2 linked regions of the Niabella yanshanensis genome follow. The protein of the gene in region 2 interacts with the protein of the main gene of each other region in a pairwise test. Links are inferred from orthologs where the notes say so. Each region holds a gene or a part of one and is shown on either strand. Other genes may lie near its edges.

The links.
Region 1: the proteins of ruvC (region 2) and ruvA interact in binary tests that used the Escherichia coli proteins (3 or more experiments, as listed by UniProt). The link is inferred for Niabella yanshanensis from one-to-one orthologs.

What each region holds. Positions count from the first base shown.
Region 1 is NZ_CP139960.1:4,290,065-4,300,711, reverse strand. The notes cover bases 1,779-4,562. They hold ruvA (Holliday junction branch migration protein RuvA), read left to right. Parts: upstream 1,779-2,768; coding sequence 2,769-3,356; downstream 3,357-4,562. Other genes in these bases: U0035_RS17875 (Mrp/NBP35 family ATP-binding protein), read left to right, coding at 4,233-4,562; U0035_RS17880 (carboxypeptidase-like regulatory domain-containing protein), read right to left, coding at 3,499-4,131; U0035_RS17890 (beta-ketoacyl-ACP synthase III), read right to left, coding at 1,779-2,667. In the rest of the region: U0035_RS17900 (outer membrane beta-barrel protein), read left to right, coding at 9-1,088; U0035_RS17895 (GNAT family N-acetyltransferase), read right to left, coding at 1,147-1,602; more of U0035_RS17890, read right to left, coding at 1,675-1,778; more of U0035_RS17875, read left to right, coding at 4,563-5,285; U0035_RS17870 (MutS-related protein), read right to left, coding at 5,248-6,573; U0035_RS17865 (DUF5683 domain-containing protein), read right to left, coding at 6,594-7,190; dapB (4-hydroxy-tetrahydrodipicolinate reductase), read right to left, coding at 7,344-8,060; U0035_RS17855 (DUF5683 domain-containing protein), read right to left, coding at 8,089-8,784; U0035_RS17850 (ParB/RepB/Spo0J family partition protein), read right to left, coding at 8,826-9,743; U0035_RS17845 (ParA family protein), read right to left, coding at 9,821-10,621. UniProt on the Escherichia coli protein: The RuvA-RuvB-RuvC complex processes Holliday junction (HJ) DNA during genetic recombination and DNA repair.
Region 2 is NZ_CP139960.1:4,092,157-4,102,359, forward strand. Bases 6,671-9,471 are described here. They hold ruvC (crossover junction endodeoxyribonuclease RuvC), read left to right. Parts: upstream 6,671-7,692; coding sequence 7,693-8,250; downstream 8,251-9,471. Other genes in these bases: U0035_RS17005 (DUF3108 domain-containing protein), read right to left, coding at 6,671-6,681; U0035_RS17010 (lysylphosphatidylglycerol synthase transmembrane domain-containing protein), read right to left, coding at 6,671-7,663; U0035_RS17020 (hypothetical protein), read left to right, coding at 8,293-8,499; U0035_RS17025 (nucleotidyltransferase), read left to right, coding at 8,525-9,010; atpB (F0F1 ATP synthase subunit A), read left to right, coding at 9,108-9,471. Outside these bases: U0035_RS16980 (segregation and condensation protein A), read left to right, coding at 54-848; U0035_RS16985 (OsmC family protein), read left to right, coding at 917-1,330; U0035_RS16990 (aromatic hydrocarbon degradation protein), read right to left, coding at 1,404-2,906; U0035_RS16995 (hypothetical protein), read right to left, coding at 2,964-3,974; proS (proline--tRNA ligase), read left to right, coding at 4,255-5,733; more of U0035_RS17005, read right to left, coding at 5,857-6,670; more of U0035_RS17010, read right to left, coding at 6,668-6,670; more of atpB, read left to right, coding at 9,472-10,203.

The sequences.
Region 1 (10,647 bases), 200 kb from region 2 along the record:
TAGCGTCAATGAAAGGAAAACTTCTTTTAGCAACCAAAGCTCTTTTCATCTCTACTGCAATTTTTGCACAAACAGAACCAGAAACGGAAGAACCCAAAGGCGAATTACAAATTAACGGATCGGTTGATGCCTACTATCGCTACAATTTCGCCAACGCTAAGTCGGCAGGCGCGTTTAACAATAAGACCAGCTTTACCAATTCTCAAAATTCTATCGAACTGGGAATGGCTTCTTTAAAAGCCAGCTACACCAAAGGAAAAGCCGGCGTAGTAGTAGATCTTGGATTCGGCACCCGGGCTACCGAATTCTCGTACGCAGAGTCGGGCATTTTACAAGCTGTTAAACAAGCTTATGTAACTTATAATCCAACAGATAATATCAGGATATCAGCAGGTAAATGGGGAACTCACCTGGGCTATGAAGTATTGGACCCGCAACTCAACCGTAACTATAGCATGAGCTATATGTTTTCCTACGGGCCTTTTTCACATACGGGTTTGAAAGCAGACTTTACGTTAGGAAACGGATTCGGGCTTATGGCCGGTGTTGCCAATCCAACCGACTTCCTATCGGCTTCCTTCGCAAAAAAGAATGCCATAGCACAGTTTAGCAAAACATCGGAGCATGTGAATGCATTTTTAAACTATGTGGGAGGCAAAGACACTGCAGGCAACAACATTAACCAGATAGGCCTTACGGCAACAGCTAAGATCAGTGATATGTTTTCGCTTGGTTATGATGGAACCGTTAAAATGATCGACCCTGTAGGCGGCGGTTCGGGCAAATGGTGGGGATCAGCTTTATACTTAAACCTTGACCCAACTGAAAAATTTGGCATCACACTAAGAGGTGAATATTTTGACGATAAAGATAAAGGTCTTGTTTTTGGAACCTATGGAGATGTAGATCCCAAGGGAACTTCAATAACACAGGCTACCTTATCGTTTAACATCAAACCGGTTAGCGGTCTGGCTATTATTCCTGAGTTCAGGATCGATAGCGCCAAAGACCCTATATTTAAGAAAAATGATGGTAGCGATACCAAAAGTGCTGCATCTGTCCTGGTGGCTGCAGTATATTCATTCTAGTACTTTGTTTTACACTGCTTATAGAAAAAAACCTCCTGCGAGCAGGAGGTTTTACTTTTTAAATATCGATGGCGCAGTTGACCCATTCACCGTCAAATGACGCATTATATTTTTTGTAAAAATTGATAGCAGGCTCGTTCCAGTCCAACACCTGCCAGCACATTCTCCTGAGTCCTTTTTTACGGGCTTCGTCAATCAATGCCTCGAATAACAGCTTTCCTATTCCTTTCCCTCTCATCTCTTCGGTAACCAATATATCCTCGAGGTACATAGCCTGGCCTTTCCAGGTAGAAAACCTTATATAATATAAAGCGAAGGCTACTATCCTGCCCTCGTATTCGGCTACAAAGCCCCACCAAACAGGATTGGCTCCAAACCCACTTTCCGAAAAATGGTCCAGGCTTACCGTAACTTCCGCCGGAGCCTTTTCATACTCGGCCAACTCCCGCACCAATTCTAAAATGCGTGAACAATCAGGCGCTTCCGCAGGGCGTATTTTTATATCAGATGACAAAGAGTAAGTAATAAGTAATGAATAATGAGTGATAATTAAATAACCCGGAACCTTAAACTACAAACATTGGCTTTAATATGCCCAGTCAATAAGTGTAGCACCCCAGGTAAATCCGCCACCGAAGGCCGCAAGTACCAGCTTATCGCCTTTTTTCAACCGGCTTTCCCACTCCCACAAGCACAAAGGAATAGTAGCTGCCGTGGTATTGCCATATTTTTGGATATTGATCATTACCTTTTCTTTAGGCAAACCAATACGATTGGCTGTCGCATCAATAATACGCAGGTTGGCCTGGTGCGGTACCAGCCAGGCAATATCATTACCGGTTAAGTTGTTTCTTTCCAGAAGCTCTGCACTTACATCAGCCATTCCTTTTACGGCAAACTTAAATACAGTCTGCCCTTCCTGGTAAGCGTAATGCTCCCGGTTGGCTACTGTTTCGGCGCTGGCAGGATAAGCGCTGCCACCAGCCTTCATCCTTAAGTACTGAGCTCCGCTCCCGTCACTTTTCAACAGGCTGTCTTTTATACCCAATCCTTCCTCGTTGGGCTCTAACAGGGCCGCGCCGGCACCGTCCCCGAAAATAATACAGGTAGTTCTGTCTGTATAATCAACAATGGCGCTCATTTTATCGGCGCCTACAACTATTACTTTTTTGTAACGACCGCTTTCAATCAGGGCCGTCCCCTGCGTAAGCGCGTACAAAAAACCTGAACATGCCGCAGACACATCATACCCGAAAGCATTAACTGCGCCTACTTTATGAGCTACGAGATTCGCTGTTGCCGGGAACACCATATCCGGCGTTACGGTTGCAACGATAATACAATCTACTTCGGTAGCATCAATGCCACGCTTTTCCAGCAATCCCTTCACAGCAGGCACAATCATTTCACTTACCCCTTTTCCTTCACCTTTCAATATCCTTCTTTCCTCGATACCAGTCCGGGTACGTATCCACTCATCGTTGGTCTCCACTATTTTTTCAAGATCGAAATTTGTTAGTTTATCTTCTGGAACATAGCCGTTAACCGCTGTGATTGCCGCTGTAATTTTGTTCGCCATTGCTTTCTTAAAAATATTTTGCCGAAGTACTCCTTCGGGGACGCCAAAGGTAGTGGAATTTATGATTTGTGATTTATGATTTGAAATTTGATATTTGACAAATGATCAGCTATTTAAAAGGAACATTTGTAAATATTACACCATCAGCCACGATCGTAGATATTGGCGGCATCGGATACGAGGTTAACATCAGCCTTAATACCTATTCGAAAATACAAAACCAGGAAAAAGGCTTATTGTATACACATGTTATTATAAAAGAAGATGCGCATCTCCTTTACGGATTTAGCGATATACAGGAAAAGGACATATTTTTATTATTAATAAGTGTCTCGGGTATCGGGGCCAATACGGCTCGCCTGATCCTGTCTTATATGAAGCCGGAAGAAGTAAGTTCCGCTATTTTACATGAAGACAGTAAAGCACTGGAGCGGATCAAAGGCATCGGCAAGAAAACAGCGGAAAGAGCTGTTTTAGAGCTCAAGGACAAAATAGGCAAACAGCATACAGATATTGTAATAACACCAGGTAAATCAACCGTATCTTCTGTAAAGCAAGATGCGCTCGAAGCGCTGCTGGCACTGGGCATCAACCGCCAACAGGCAGAACAAAACCTGTCGAAACTACTGCAGGCAGAACCTGAACTCGCTTTGGAAGACCTGATCAAGAAAGTATTGAAGGAATTGTAACGGGATGCGGGATATTAGATACCAGATATTAGATACCAGATATTAGATACGAGATGTATAGGGAATACGGGATAATAATAATTTCCCGCCGGGAGTTATCTATTATCCACTGCCTATTAACTACTCACTATTCCCCTTCACCTTATTTCCGCTTAAAATCCCCCCGCTTCCAGGCGTTGATAAATTCGGCCCAGGCTGCCGGGCTGAATATATTCATAGGCGGTATCTGTCCCTGGTAACGGGCGCGTTGAAATACGTTATTCAATTGCCGGTTGGTCATTTCCCGGCCATCCTGCGGCAATTTGGCTAAATACGCTCTTCTGGCTTCGGGGGTATTGGCCTTCCGGAGTATCTCCAATTCATCTTCCGCAATGGGGACGTTAACGAAATCCCTGGCAAACTGCTCCGGTGTTGGCCGGGGCCTGATAATTGCTACAGGCAGAAATGCAGTATCCTGTACCAGGGTTTTTACAATGCTATATTGGCTGCCTTTTAAAGTATCGGGAACATGGACCGAACCAGGCAGAAAGCTGACGTGCGAAAATTCGATCACATCGCCTTTTAGTACTGCAATTGAAAAAACGCCCTCATTATTAGTGATGGTTCCTCTTTTGGTTCCTTTTACGGTTACGCTCACGGCAGGAATTGCTTCCAGGCTATCAGCAGTCATGATCACCCCAAAAAGCTGAACCACAGAATCACGGGCTTTTTCAAATTGCGCGCTTGCCGCGGTTACCCCCATTAAAAAGCTAACTAAAAACAATATCTTCTTCACTGCGCCAAAATTAAGTACATGATTTTTAATAAAGACAACAATTTGGCTGCATAGGTGTTTAACTTTGGCATTTATATTTGAATTTAACATAAGCTTTAATAATGACGAAGGAAAAAGTATTGGATGCGTTAAAAACAGTATATCATACTGGCAATGAAAAAGATATTGTAAGCGCAGGTATTGTACAGGATCTGACTATCGAAAAGTATTATATTTCATTTAGCCTTATTGTTGACACCAACGATGCGGACCTCAGGTTAAAGCTTAAGAGTGAAGCCATTAAAGCTATTAAAGAACAGGTTAATAAAGACGCGATCATAAAAGTAGCATTTCAAAATAAGCCTGTGGCAGATACCGTTTATGAGCAGGAGCAAAACGCGCCCCTTTCGGGCGTAAAAAAGGTAATTGCGGTGATAAGTGGTAAGGGCGGTGTAGGCAAAAGCACGGTATCCGCCAACCTGGCACTGGCACTGGCAGAATCCGGCGCCAAAGTAGGCCTCATGGATGCAGATATTTATGGCCCCAGCGTTCCCATTATGTTTGGCGTACGCGGAGAGCGTCCCTTAATGAAAGATGTAAATGGCAAAGGAGTCATTGTTCCGCTGGAACGATTTGGTATCCGGCTCCTGAGCATTGGATTATTAGTAGATGAAAGCAAGGCCGTGGTGTGGCGCGGCCCCATGGCCAGCAGCGCTATCCGCCAGTTTGTTACCGACGTCGACTGGGGGAACCTGGATTACCTGATCGTAGACATGCCTCCAGGCACCGGAGACATACACCTTACCCTGCTTCAAATGATCAAAGTTTCGGGCGTTGTGATTGTAAGCACCCCGCAGGATGTAGCGCTTGCGGATGCTAAAAAAGGTATTGCCATGTTCGGCCAGGCCCAATTAAATGCAAGAATACTGGGACTGGTAGAAAACATGAGCTACTTCACACCGGCCGAACTACCTGATAATAAATATTACATTTTCGGCAAAAAGGGTGCTCAAAAGCTGGCCGAACAATACGAATTGCCCTTCCTGGGAGAAATACCTCTGGTGCAAAGTATCCGCGAAGGCGGGGATATCGGCATCCCGGTAATGGTAAGTGATGATGAAGTGAGTAAAAAAGCTTTCAGGGATTTGGCGAGCGAGGTAGAAAGCCGCGCCTGACAACATTTTTAGTAGTAGTTGTTTGCAAAAGATCGTACAGTCCTTCTTTTGCAAAAAGAAGCTGGCCAATTTTAAGATCAGACCAGCCTGGTTTTACCTGATAGGTGAAAACAGGAATTCCATTGTTTACTGCGCAATCAACATAGCAGGTATCAATGTTGTTTTCCGCTATAGCCTCTACATCTTTAAGCTGGTGTAAATGAGTTGAAATTAAGAATGAAGAAGGTTTAAACCGGGCTAGTCCATTGATTGTAGCTTTACTAACCTCAATAGCATCTTCGATATTGGTGCCTTTAAAAAGTTCGTCGAAAATGGCAAAACATCTTACACCTGCGATTGCCTTTTCTACGACCTCCTTCAATCTTACTATTTCCAGCATAAAATGGCTGTAACCATTCATCATATCGTCGTAATGATTGATAGAGACCGTAATCAAATTGTAGAACGGCGTTTGCACTGCAGTTGCAGGAACAGCCATACCGACATGTGCCAGGTAAACACAAATACCAATTGCTTTTAAAAAGGTAGATTTCCCTGACATATTAGGACCCGTTAGCAACAAAACGTTATTCTTTCCAGAAAAATCATTCTTCACAGGGTTTATCAAAAGAGGGTGATAAACACCTTTAAGTACCAGGCCCCGCTCTTCAAAAACAGGGAAACAAAATCCATATTTCAATACAGATTTACTAATTGATACATACGCCTCGAAAACGGCAAAGTGTTTAAAAAAGCGTTCTATCTCACCATTCTTCTGCTTCTCCCCAATAATCCGGGCTAAAGCTTTCTGATCTTTTTTCTCAAAAGAGTCTTCCTTTATCCGCCCTTCATAATAGTTCAGATTAAATGAAGTAAAAAAATCATATAGTTTTCTAAGTTCTGTCTTATAAGCTTCGGGGAAAGGTTTTGTATCCAACTTCTTTACATAGTACACTTCAATTTCTCTGAACAATGTAACCAGCTGAATCAATGCTGACCGCGCGCGGCCCGTATCTCGTTTAGAAAAACCTATCCTAAGCAAAAGTACATTAGCATGACCTGCTTTATCCTGGCTATGCAGAAATTCATATACTTCATAAAAATCCGACTTCGAGTAAGAGTAGTTGGCTAACACGCCCTCATTAGTCATAAATCCTTTTACAATATCTTGCCGCTCCAGTATACTGACAACAGAATTCAGCGGTTTCCGGAAAAGTTCGTGTAGTTGTTCTTTTGCAAAATGATTTACAGTAAAATCGAACAAAGGCAAAATTTCTTTTTCTATGCTTAAATCTTCTATTGCATTCATTAGTCTTGGTTTTGGATAGATCAGTTATTTGTTTTCAGCACTACACTCAAACCTGCAGTACGCGAAGCTATATCAATAGAAGGTCGTATACCGAATGTAAGATCGTCTGATACATCAAAACGACTTAAATGGGCATCAACCGTTGCATCTACGACATTCAACCCCCAGGCAACTAGAAAGTATATACCCGAATAAACCATATTCTTCCTTGAATCATCCCGAATACTTTTTAACGTTTCAAGTCCCTGCCCATTACCCAGATATAACTTTACTACCCGATCCAATGCGAAATAACCGGTTGAATCTTTGCGATAACTGCCATCACTCATTAAATAATTACCAACCCTAACGCCTGTCTGAAATTTTTTGTACCAGTTAAGATAAGAGATCAACAAACCGCCGGTGAAACCCAATGCGCTGTAAACAACCGGCACCTTCCATGCTTTTCTATTATACACCTGTCCCCAGCCGGGCAAAATGGCCGAGCGAATGGCCGCCTTATGCGGTATGCGTTCTTTTTTGGTTTTAAACCCGCTGTCTTTGTGTTGAGCTATTAGCAAATACGGTAGAAGTAGCAATGCTACAACGGTAAGGGTTAGTCTTGTTTTTGTGTACATGTAACAAATAAAATGTACAAATACTTTATGCTAAGTTAAAGTGGCCTTACCTCCATGCTCTTTAACAAAACACTGTCTTATGCTTAACATCATTTCAATAAAAATAAAAACGCCCTACAAAGTAGCGCGTTTCCAATTCTGCCAATATATGTTTTACAAACCCAACACCTCTTTCATCGTAAAAATTCCTTTTTTATCTTTCAGGAATTCTGCTGCTACTACGGCACCGAGAGCAAATCCTTTTCGGCTATGAGCTGAATGCGTAATGGTGATATCATCGATCTCTGAAGAATAACGGATCGTATGCGTACCGGGATCAGGATCAATCCTTTTACTAACAATCAACAGTTCACCGGGTTGAGGCGTTACATCATTTACCCACTTCGTCATTGCCTGGTAGGTCTCCATTACTCCCTCGGCTAATGTAATGGCGGTTCCGCTGGGCGCATCCCGTTTTTGAGTGTGATGTATTTCCTCTAAAGACACATTATATTCTTTATGAGGATGCATTAATGCTGCCAGCTTTTTATTCAGCTCAAAAAATAAATTCACCCCCACACTAAAATTACTGGCATAGATAAAGGCCCCGTTGGCATCTGAACATAATTGTTCAATCTCCGGCATTTGATCCAGCCAACCGGTGGACCCGCTTACAAGAGGCACTCCCAACTCAATTGACTTCCTGATATTTTCATAAGCGGTATGCGGTCCGGTGAACTCAATGGCAACATCTGCCTTCGCTATATTTTCCTGATTAAAATCTGCGATATTACTCTCATCTATCTTTAAAACAATCTCATGTCCTCTTTCCAGTGCAATGGCTTCAATGGCTTTCCCCATTTTACCATAGCCGATCAATGCAATCTTCATAATTTCAATTAATATTTTATAGCCGGGTTTATTTAACTTTTAATACCAAACTAATGCCTGCTGTTTGCGCCATTTCACTGTAGCCGGGGTGTATTTTAAACGTCAGGTCGGGAGATACATCAAAGCTGCTCAAATGAGCCCCCACTGCAGCTTCCACCACATTTAGGCCCCATGCAATAACAAAATAGATGGCTGCATAGTCCACATTTTTCCTGAAATAGTCCCTGTTAGTACGTAAATACTCCGGCTGAATGCCCTGGCTTCCCTCAAAAAAAACGCGCTTCAGGCTTTCATACACCTTGCCATATGCAGCACCTGTCAATGAATCTTTCCCCTGCTGTATGTTGATGGCGACCCGGTATGCATATTTGGTACGGTTATACCAGGTTATATTGTTAACGAATATGCCACCGGTAATACCCAACGCGGCATAGATAACCGGTACTTTTACATACCAGAGCTTCTTATTATAGATCTGCCCCCAGCCTGGCAGAATAGCAGACCTGATTGCCGCTACCCTCGGGATGCGGGCATTGGGGTCTCTTAGCTTGGCGCTATCTGTTTCCCTGAAAGCGGGGTTTTTAATAGTGGGCTTTGGTACAGAGTCCTTTGCAGCCATTAACTGACGTGCAACTGTGGTATCAACAGTTTGCGCATGGGCACCACCCACCTGCAATAGTGTGTATAATAAAGCAGAAAGAAAAAGTTTTGTAACTACATGCATGGTGCAAATAAAATACAGATTAATCTATTGACACGTTAAAGTTAGTCGATAGACACGTTAAAGTTTTGCAACAGCTTATTGAGCTCTTCTACGGAATAATAATCAAAGGTAATCTGCCCGTTGCCCTTGGAGCTATGTTTCAACTTTACACGCGTATCAAACTGAGTTGCCAGTTTATCCTCAATACGCTGAAACGGGGCTGACAAGCTGCTTTTGGCCGGCTTCTTCGCTGCGCCGCTTTCTTTATAAAGGTTTCTTACGAGCTCTTCGGTTTGCCTTACAGACAATCCTTTTTCTTTAATTTCTTTATATATGAATAACTGCCTGTCTACTGTATCTACATTGATCAACGCACGTGCATGGCCCATTGAAATGACGCTGCTTCTCACTGCCAGCTGAATATCGGGCGGCAGCTTCAGCAACCTGATAAAATTGGCAACCGTGCTCCGGTCCTTACCCATTCTCTCCGCAACCTGGTCCTGCGTGTATTCCAGCTCGTCCATCATACGTTTGTAGCTTAAAGCTACTTCTACCGCATTGAGATCTTCGCGTTGTAAATTCTCCAGCAGGGCCAGCTCCAGCAACTCGGCATCATTGGCCTGCCTTATATAAGCCGGCACTTCTTTTAACCCCGCTATTTTTGAAGCACGCAGGCGGCGCTCACCCGCAATCAACCTGTATTTGCCGTTTGCCATTTTGGAAACGGTAAGCGGCTGAATGATGTCATGGATCCTGATCGATTGAGCCAACTCCTGTAATGCCTGCTCATCAAAATCAGTACGCGGTTGCTTAGGATTCGTCTCTATTTCCGACACAGGTATCTTGGAAATATTAGTTGCTGCCTCTACTACTGTTTTTTTTAGATCCCCGGTACCACTTTTCAACTCCGCGTCAATACTGCCCAGCAGCGAACGGATACCTTTTCCTAGTGCGTCTTTATTCGATTTTTGTGTAGCCATTTTTAGTTGATATGTTGACAGGTTTAAAAGTTCACAGGTTTATCCTTTTCAACTTATCAACCCTTCAACTTGTTAACTTATTCTAATATTTTCTCCTCGTTTGGAATTTTTGTAAGGTTATTCTTTTGTAAGATCTCTTTAGCCAGGTTTAAGTAGTTAACCGAGCCCTTACTATTGCCATCGTACAAAATTACCGGCTTGCCAAAGCTGGGCGCCTCGCTCAGTTTGGAATTCCGATGAATAATCGTGCTAAACACTAATTCATCAAAATGCCGGCGTACCTCGTTCACCACCTGGTTGCATAAACGCAGACGGGCATCATACATAGTCATCAATATCCCCTCAATCTTCAGATCCATATTAAGGCGGCTTTGTACGATCTTAATAGTATTCAATAACTTTCCTAGTCCCTCCAGGGCAAAAAACTCACATTGAACCGGCACTACCACCGACTGGGCAGCAGTTAAAGCATTTACGGTGATTAAGCCTAAGGACGGAGAGCAATCGATCACGATAAAATCATAATTATCCTGTACCGCCGCCAGAATTTCCTTCAGCACCGTTTCCCTGTTGGGATAATTGATCATTTCTATTTCAGCTCCCACCAGGTCAATATGCGAAGGAATCAGATCCAGGTTGGGAATGTCGCTTTTCAGTATAACGTTTTGAGCCGGGGTTTGATTGGCCATACAGTCGTAGAGGCTCTGCGTTATATTTTGCAGATCAAAACCCACCCCCGTGGTGCTATTTGCCTGTGGATCAGCATCTACCAGCAACGTTCTATATTCCAGCACTGCAAAACTGGCAGCCAGGTTTATAGCAGTTGTGGTTTTACCTACACCACCTTTTTGGTTTGCAACTCCAATTATTTTTGCCATAATTTCTTACCCGCGAATAAAGATTA
Region 2 (10,203 bases):
TCGTGAAGTCCTGCTTTGACGGCAGGACTTTATTATTCTAAAATAGATATGTAGTGACAAACTCCACTTACCAGATAAAGTTATCTCAGTTTGAAGGTCCGTTCGATCTGTTACTTTTTTTTATTGAACGCGATGAGCTGGATATCTATAACATTCCCATTACCCAGATTACAAACGATTTTCTCGATTACATTCACAACCAGGATGCGCTGAACATAGAATTGTCCAGCGAGTTCATACTGTTTGTATCTACCTTGATGCGTATTAAGGCAAAGATGCTGATACCACGCAAAGAGCTGGATGCACAAGGAAATGAGATCGATCCGCGTGAAGAGTTAGTAAGCAAATTACTGGAGTATAAGAAGTTTAAAGAGGCTGCAGCCTTAATGGCGGAAAAAGAAGCGCTCCGGATGCTGATGATCAAACGGGGAAATATTCAGAAAGAGCTTTCTCATGTAGGAGAAGAAGCAGGAGAGGGCACTGAGATACAGGCTTTATCGCTTTTTAAATTGATGAAGGCTTTTGAAAAGGCCATGCAGAAATATAGTGATCGAATTAATAAGCCGGTTCATACGGTTGTGCAATACAGCTATACTATGGAAACCAGCCGTGGGCAGGTTCTCAATTTAGCGCAGGCTGCAAAAAAAGTATCTTTCGAAAAGTTGTTTGAAGTGGCCGAAAACCGCGTTCAGGCCATCTTCATGTTTCTTTCGGTATTAGAGCTGGTGCAACAGAGCTTTTTGAAAATCATGATCGGGGAGGGGAAAAATAATTTCATCCTTGAATTCGTTGAGCCGGAAGACCGCGACCCGGATATAGAGGTAAGTGATGTTTCCTCATTTGATTAACAGGAACTGTTTTTGCTTATATATGAGCTACGTCTCTAAAACATTATAAAAAATAAAAACTACAACAAATGAAACGCTTCGCAACAGCCAACTGGCAGGGATCGGGTAAAGAAGGTAAAGGAACTAATTCTACCCAATCGGGTGTGTTAAACAACGCCCAGTACTCTTTTAAAACCCGCTTCGAAGACGGAAACCCGGGCACAAACCCGGAAGAACTGGTAGCTGCTGCTCATGCCGGCTGTTTTACCATGAAGCTGAGCTTTGTATTAAACGAAGCAGGTTTTACTGCCGATAATATTGATACTAAATGCACGATCGATTTCCAGGATGGCGCTATTGTGGAAAGCCATTTGGATATTACAGCTACCATTCCCCGAATTGATGATACGCAATTTCAGGCAGCTGTAAAAAATGCAGAAGAAAATTGCCCGATCAGTAAGTTATTAAACACTAAAATTACCTCAACAGCTACTTTAGCTTAAGATAATTATATACGCACAAAAAAATCCCCCGTTCAAATTAACGGGGGATTTTGGTATATAAATGTTTGATTGCCTAAATTTTAAAACCTAGCGTTAAGAGAACTCTGGAATTATTGCTTTTGATCTGTGCCGGGAAAAAATCATTTGAGGTTAAACGATAAGGAAACAACACATCTTTTCCAAAGCTATGTACATATCCTAAATCGATGAAGAAACCTTTGTTGCGGTATCCCAGGCCGCCTGTACCTTGTACCAGCTCGCCTTTTTCACCAGCAATATTTTTATAAGGATTGCCATAATAAGCACCCCCAAAACGAACTGCAATAGTATTAAATTTCAACTCAGCACCCAATCTTGCATTTACGGCTCCTTTGTAGGCGTTGTCTATTGCATTATTCAATGGACGGAAATAGTCGTTATTGGCGCCGCGGTCATCTCTTGTAGTGCGAAAATTAGACGCCATATAATTTACGTATTCAACGTCGCCTGAAATAAAACCTTTTTGGCTATTAACATCATTTACATTGCCAAACAGCAAAGAGAAGCTCCCCATGAATTTGTAAGGGGTGTTAAGGTTATAGTCATATACCAGTTCTTTGCTGGTATTTTGCTGATCAACATCATCAAGATTAGCACCAGCGGTTGCTACATAGCTATCACTTAAAGAATAAAATGTTGGGGAGTGCGCAGCAAAACCCAGTCTTAAATTGTCAGTCGCTTTAAAAACAACACCTGCTTTTACGTTAATGCCAACCCCTTTTGTAATCAGGTCATCGTCAAACCATGCAGCATCAAAACCATTGTTGGTTGTTTCCGGGTCCTGCTCAGTATATTGCCTGGTGGCGCCATATCTCAACATAGGGATACCAATGGTACCTCCAAGAAATACCCTGTCATTTAAATTGGCCGCACCTGCAATTGCCAGCTCTGTAATGCCGCCGTTAGTAGCAATTACTTGTCTTTGCTCAAGGCCACTGGCTATTGCTAAATCTACAGCCGCAGAGGAGAGGTCAATATCGCCGTTGGGTTTTTGCGTTTCTTTAATCCAACCTGATTGTACTGCCAGTTCGGAACCATATTCATTCGTCCCGTTATTGGCTACAATATCATCGATAAAATAATCAGCCATAGAAGTACGGCTTAATTGTCCTCCTTTATTGGTGTAAACAACCCGGTTATTAAAGTCGGCCAGTCTGTTAATTGCAATACCGAATGCAGAACTTTTCAAAGAACCGCCTCCATATGAAGGTTTACCTAAAACAAAACCCGTAGTTCCCAGGAAGCCCGAAGATTGGTTTTCTTTTTGAGATACCCCCAGGTAGGTACTGTTGTTATTTAAAAAGTTACCACCACCAGAAATCACAAAGTCGCCGGTTTTATAGAAGCCAATATTGGCCGGGTTAGAAAAGATGGTAGATATTTCTCCACCGATAGCACCATTGGCGTTACCAATAGCCTGTGAGCGGGCTGTTCCCGAGGCCTGTAGCCAGGAATACCGTAAGGCGTCCTCAGGTGTTTGTGCCTGGGAGGCAGTATATGCAGCTACAAGCGTAGCAGCCAGGAAAATTTTTTTCATGTATAAAATTTAATAGGTTTAAAGTAGTGACAGAACTCTGTTCGTAAACGGCATGATTTAAAATCTCCTGCCACTTCCGCCACCACCGCCTGAACCTCCTCCGCCACGGCTTCCACCGCCACCGCCGCCCGAAGGCGCTGAGTAAGAAGGAGATGAAGATGGTTGAGAGTAACTGGGTTGGTTGTTATTCCTTGGTGCAGAATAAACGTCACGGCTATAAGTTTGCCCCTGGTTGTAAGAACGGTTATAACTTCCAGTATTAACCGAGCGTCCGTAGGAGCCCGAATTGCGGGTATTGGTGCTTACACTGGCATTGCTTCTTACCCCATAAGTACTTCTGTAAGTACCTCCGGTAGGATTGATATATCCCGGGGTAGTACGTCCGCTGCCGGTACCCATGCTCACGTTTCCTCTACCTCCATAGCTGCCCAGATTGGTGTTGGTGCGCGGACCGTAATCTGCCCTGCGACCCGCAATTACACCGCCGCCATACCAGCCACCCCAGCCCCAGCCGGGTCCGTACCAGCCATTGTACCAGGGGTCATACCAGCCACCCCAGCCGCCCCAGCCAAAGCCACCGCCCCAACCGGCATACCAGGGACTATTCCAACCCCAGCCGGCGCCCATACCCCAGCCGCCCCAGCCAAATCCTCCACCCCAGCCCCAGCCGGAGTACCAGGGGTTGTACCACATGTTCCAGTAACTTACAGGGCTCCAGGGATTATTCCAATACCAGGGGTCATTCCAATACGCCCAGTTATTATAATAACTGAAATTATAGCGGTCGCCATAATAATACCAGTCATTTAAATCACTCCAGCGGTTGCGGTTGCGCACTTTCATACGCAGGTAGCGGTCGTCATAATCTTCGTATTCCTCATCTGCATCATCATAGGTACGATACCGCCTTTCATCGGTTTTCTTAATTTTCGCATATTCCTCCTCCGTAGGGGCGGGCGAACTATACACGTCATCTGGTGTTTGCCCGGTTCGGTAGGCGGTAGAACAGCTGGCTAATGCCACCGTTATACCTACCAGAAACAGCAGGGTTGTAGATCTTATTTTCATTTTGGCCATTTATATATATTTAATAATTGTTTTAATTCGGCTTAAAATTTACATTTGCGATCCCTAAAACAGCAATTTGTAAAAATACACATTCTCTATTAATTGGTGTGACGCTGAAATGTGATAAAAGGATGCACAATTTGCTTTTAATTCACAACATTTTTTGTTAAAAAAAGTTGCTGTGCAAAATAGGGCGTTAAATCGGATAATGAGGGGGGAAACAAACAAGAATATAGATAACCAGCCTATTAATTAACTGGTTTTAAAACATAACATAATTATGAGCAAAGAAATTACACCAAGGCAGCAAGATTACTCACAGTGGTATAACGACCTGGTGCTAAAAGGAGGGTTGGCTGATTACTCTGCGGTGAGAGGTTGTATGGTAATTAAGCCCTATGGGTTTACCCTTTGGGAGAATATGCGAGACGCGTTGGATAAGATGTTTAAGGATACCGGACACGTGAATGCGTATTTCCCGCTTTTTATACCTAAGAGCTTTTTGAGTAAAGAGGCGGCTCATGTAGAAGGCTTTGCTAAAGAATGTGCGGTAGTTACTCATTACCGCCTGAAAAATGATCCTGATGGCAAGGGTGTGGTGGTAGACCCTGAAGCAAAACTGGAAGAAGAGCTGATCGTGCGTCCCACCAGTGAAACAATTATATGGAATACGTATAAAGACTGGATCCAGTCTTACCGTGACTTACCCATTTTGGTAAATCAGTGGGCCAATGTGGTGAGATGGGAGATGCGTACCCGCCTGTTTTTGCGTACAGCCGAGTTTTTATGGCAGGAAGGACATACCGCACATGCCACGCAGGAAGAAGCAGAAATTGAAGCAAAAAAAATGCTGGATGTTTATGCCGAGTTTGTAGAAGAATTTATGGCTGTCCCCGTAATAAAAGGGGTAAAAACTGAAAGTGAGCGTTTTGCAGGGGCTGTAGATACTTATTGTATAGAAGCTTTAATGCAGGATGGCAAGGCTTTGCAGGCCGGCACCTCGCATTTCCTGGGGCAGAATTTTGCCAAAGCATTTGATGTACAGTTTTTAACCAAAGAGAATAAGCAGGAATATGTTTGGGCTACGAGCTGGGGCGTAAGCACCAGGTTGGTTGGCGCCCTGGTAATGGCACATAGTGATGATGAAGGATTAGTGTTACCTCCGCGAATTGCTCCATTGCAGGTGGTAATTGTACCCATTTATAAAGGCGAAGAGCAAAAAGCATTGATTGATGCCAAGGCCGATGAAATCCTGGCCGATCTAAAAACAATAGGTATCAGAGCCAAGTACGATGGTAATGACAATAACAGACCGGGCTGGAAATTTGCTGAATATGAATTGAAAGGCGTTCCTGTTCGTGTTACTTTGGGTGCCAGAGATCTGGCTAATAACCAGATCGAGATCGCTCGCAGGGATACAAAAACCAAGGAATTGATTCATGCAGATGGCATCAGCCAGTATATTGACGGATTATTACTGGACATCCAGAACAACATGTTTAAAAAGGCAAAAACTTACAGGGATGAGCATATTACCCAGGCAGATTCCTGGGATGAGTTTGTTCAGTTATTAGATGATAAAGGCGGCTTCATTTTAGCCCACTGGGATGGTACTGCTGAAACGGAGAACGAGATTAAAGAAAAAACAAAAGCCACTATTCGTTGTATTCCCATTGATGATATGGGATTGGAAGAAGGTGTATGTGTGCTGAGTGGCAAACCTTCTAAACGACGGGTGCTTTTCGCGAGGGCATACTAATAAAACAAGAATCTGTTTGCAGCCAGGGAATTTCAAAAAGTTTCCTGGCTTTTTATTGAACTACCTGCAACAAAAAAGATCTCCCGGAGGAGATCTTAAAAAGATTTGGCCAAAGCCTGTATTTTAATTCTTTTTGATTAAGGCAGTCATGGGATTGCGCAGGTTTTCAAAGCTGGTCATGTCAATGCGCACTTTACCTACGATAATCGGACTTTCTATCCGGATAGGTACATGATTCGCATCGTCTGTTACCCAGACCGTCATTTGCTCGCCGCCTTCAAAAATGGTTCCTTTAATGGTTAAAGGTTTGAATTTGATTGTATTGAATTTGCCATACTTAGTACTAATCACCTCTTTCCCCAGGTATCTCACGTACATAGAATGGACCTCGTTATCAAGAAATACGTTGAAGGGTATTCTGTCATTCACTTTCAGGCCATTAAAATTAATGTTTCTCGCGTAAAAAACTGCACTCACCACATCATGTGCACAGGCAGGTATTTTAAACACACCCTCACTGCTTATAGCTGTGTTAGCCGACCGGTTAAAATTGACGTTCTGATATTTTTTATATCCTCCTTCATTAACATTTCTTACGAATTTGAGTGGTAACAGGCTTTCAGCATCCATAAAGGTTTCGTAAGTATCTCTGGCTTTATAAGCCCATTCATAGGACGGTAATGTATAACCTTCACCTACTACATGGTAAACGCTTCTGCCATTTAGCTTCTCCAGGGTAGTTGTAAAAGACCCCGCTCCGGCGCTTACATTAATTAGTTTGGCTGCTGTGTAATAAACAATAAAACCTACTTTTTCTCCGGCCTTAAAAGCCGTGTTGTTAATGCCACATTTTTGAACAGGTTCGTTTTTTTCAACGGCAGGCAACTTTGTATTAGCCAGGGCAGCAATAGCAAACAGAGAGAGTACAGATAATTTAAGTGCTTTCATTTCTTTTTTTAAAAATATTTTTAATACCCAATATCAGCAGGCTCCCGATAAGCGCAGGAAATACCAGGTTGATTAACCATATACTTAACGAAGTTAAGCTTACACCCAAATGGTTGGTTGTAAATAATCCCATAAGCTGGATGCTCAATTCGTTTTTTAAGCCCAAATCAGTAAAAAGTGCAATGGTTGGTATAATCGCCATTACTAAAAACATCACACTTATTCCCATCCAGCTCTGTAATATGCTTACGTTTACGTCGAACAGCTGAAACAGTAAAAAATACTGCAGGCTGAATATCGCAAACCGTACTACAGATAAAGACAAGAACTTCACGAGTAACGTTGCATTGATATGCTCAATAGCCTCAATGGCCCAGGCAAACTTACTCACCTGTGGCAATTTATCAATAATTTTTATTAGCCAGGGCAAACGGAAATAAAATAACAGTAGTGTAACAGTAATAACGGCCGAAACCCATAAAAAAGCATTCACAAATGCTTGTGTTGCAATGCCTGCCAACACCAGGTCCTGCCTGATGCACAGCAGGGCCGCTAATCCGGCAGCAAAAGTAACAATCAGTTGACTCATATTAGCTACAACTGTCAGCGAAATGGCCTTAATACGGTTCCCTTCGCTCATATAGAGCACGCGCCCTATATATTCACCTACACTGTTAGGAGTGCTGATGGAAAATGAAATCCCGGAAAGAATAGCTTTAAAAGCCCTGCCGAAGCTGATATGCTGTATTCGTTTCACCGCAAGCATCCATTTGTAGGCTTCCAGGCTCCAGTTAACGGTCATCAGGAGTACGGTTATCACGAGAAACCAGATATTGGAGCTACCAAGCGACAATTTAATTCGGGAGAGTGATTCCTCCACGCCTTCCTGTCGGCTGATCTGGTTATAAATCGACCATGCCAGCCAAATAAAGAGTACCGGACCTAGAAAGTAATTGATGAATATTTTGATATTTTTGTTCACCTTCACAAGGAGGTAAAAATAATATCTGTTTGCAAGAATCTTCCAAAATAATATTGGGTATTGATCCGGGAACGATCATTATGGGTTATGGGATTATCGCGTGCCACCGCCAGAAAATACAATTGCTGGAAATGCACGCATTGAAGTTACCGGCTAAAAAGAACAATTACGAAAGATTAAACCTGATCCATCAGAAAGTAACGGACCTGATTAAAACCTATCAACCAACCGAATTTGCGATCGAGGCGCCTTTTTTTGGCAAAAACGTGCAAAGTATGCTGAAGCTGGGTCGTGCGCAGGGCGTGGCCATAGCGGCGGCCATGCATCATAACCTGCCTATTACCGAATATTCTCCCAAAAAGGTAAAGCTGGCCGTTACCGGAAATGGCAACGCAGATAAGGAGCAGGTATGGAAAATGCTGAAGCAAACGATGAATATCAAAGAATTACCGCAGTATTTTGACGCTACAGATGCCCTGGCAGTAGCCGTGTGCCATCATTACCAGATCTTATCGCCTATTCCTTCTGCGGGAAATTTTAAAGGTTGGGGCGATTTTATCAAGAAAAATCCCCAAAGGGTAAAGTAGCTCACTCTAACTACCCGAAAAATTGAGTAAATTGCAGGTAAGATGGCTGGTAACGAAAAACAATATATAACAGAGGAAGAAGATGATTTGTCGTCGGTGGTAAATGAGCCGGAAGATTCTGGGTTTGAGAAAGCTGAAAATGATTTACTACGTGCTGCTTTAAAACGAACTTACAAGGAACGCTTTTTAGTTATGACCACTTTAATGAAAAGAAGCGTTATGTTTAAAAATGCGAAAATTACTTATTAGCCTTACGACTAAATAGCGGGCTCTTATGGACATATTTGACACCGAGTTGTTAGAGTTTTGGAGCTATCTTAACAAACATAAAGTGAAATACATTATGGTTGGCGGCGTTGCTATCAATTTTAACGGATACCAGCGCAGTACCGAAGATGTTGATGTTTGGCTTAAGGACACAAAAAGCAACAGAGAAAAATTTCGAAAGGCATTCGAAGAGTATTCCGGCGAAAATTATTACATGATCGCCACCATGCAAATCGTACCAGGTTGGACTTATTTCCATCTCAATAATGGTTATCGGTTGGATTTAATAACGAATATGAAAGGGCTGGAAGGGTATTCTTTTGAGCAATGTCTGAAATTGGCGGGTGTGGCGGATATTGATGATGTTCTTGTTCCTTTTTTACATATTAATCATCTTATTGCCAATAAAAAAGCAGTAAACCGCCCTAAAGATCAGATAGATATTATTTATTTGGAAAGAATAAAGGAACTAAGAGAAAAAGAGAACCTCTAGCAGAAGGACAGGAAACTGCTATTTCTTAACTTTTCAATCGCCAAATCGGCCAATTTTCCCATACTCCCCTTATCTTTGCGCCAAATTTCACCGAATTATGGGTTCAAACGGCTTCAAATCCTTTCTAGTAGCGGCTTTCAGCCTGTTTTTAGTATTTGCAGGGCAATCGGCTTTTTCACAACATGAGGGAGGGCATGAAGCTGCTCCGGCAGAGCAGCACGAGGCTGGCGAACATGGCGCAGCTGCAGAATCGGCTTTTAACCCTGGTGAAGCTATTTTGCACCACATTGCAGACTCCCACGAGTTCCATTTTTTCTCTTTTAAAAAGAGCGATGGCAGTGAATTTCACGCAACTTTACCTTTACCGGTTTTAGTATATTCTCCGCAGAGAGGTTTTTCGGCCTTTATGTCTTCCAACTTTCATCATGGGCATGAAGTTTATAATGGTTATAAATTAGAGCATGATAAAATAGTGCCTGTTGATGCAAACGGGAATGTAGATGAGTCTGTGAAAGTTTTCGACTTTTCTATTACTAAAAACGTATCGCAAATGTTATTAGCGCTGATCGTTTTAGTATTGATATTAACCTCTTTGGCTAAAAAATACCTGAAAGGTGAAGGTGTTACTTCAGCTCCTAAAGGTTTCCAGAATGCGGTAGAGCCGGTTATTACTTTTGTGCGTGACGATATTGCGAAACCTAATCTCGGACCGAAGTATAAAAAATACCTGCCTTACTTGTTAACTGTATTTTTCTTTATCTTAATCAATAACATTTTTGGATTATTGCCCGGTGCAGCTAACGTAACAGGTAATATTGCTTTTACAGCTGTAATGGGTATTATATCTTTCTTCGTGATCCTTTTCAGCACTAATAAGCATTATTGGGAACACGTATTCTGGTTTCCTGGCGTACCACTTCCGGTTAAGATCCTGATGATCCCTGTAGAGCTATTAGGTGTGTTTACCAAGCCTTTCGCCCTGATTGTGCGTTTGTTTGCTAATATGACTGCTGGTCACATTATCATCCTGAGCTTTATCAGTTTGATATTTATTTTCGGAGAAATGAGCAAAGGTGCAGGATACGCATTCTCTCCTGTTTCTATAGCGTTTGCCGTATTCATTTACGTAATTGAGATTCTGGTAGCATTTATACAGGCATACATTTTCACCAATCTTACCGCAGTATTTATCG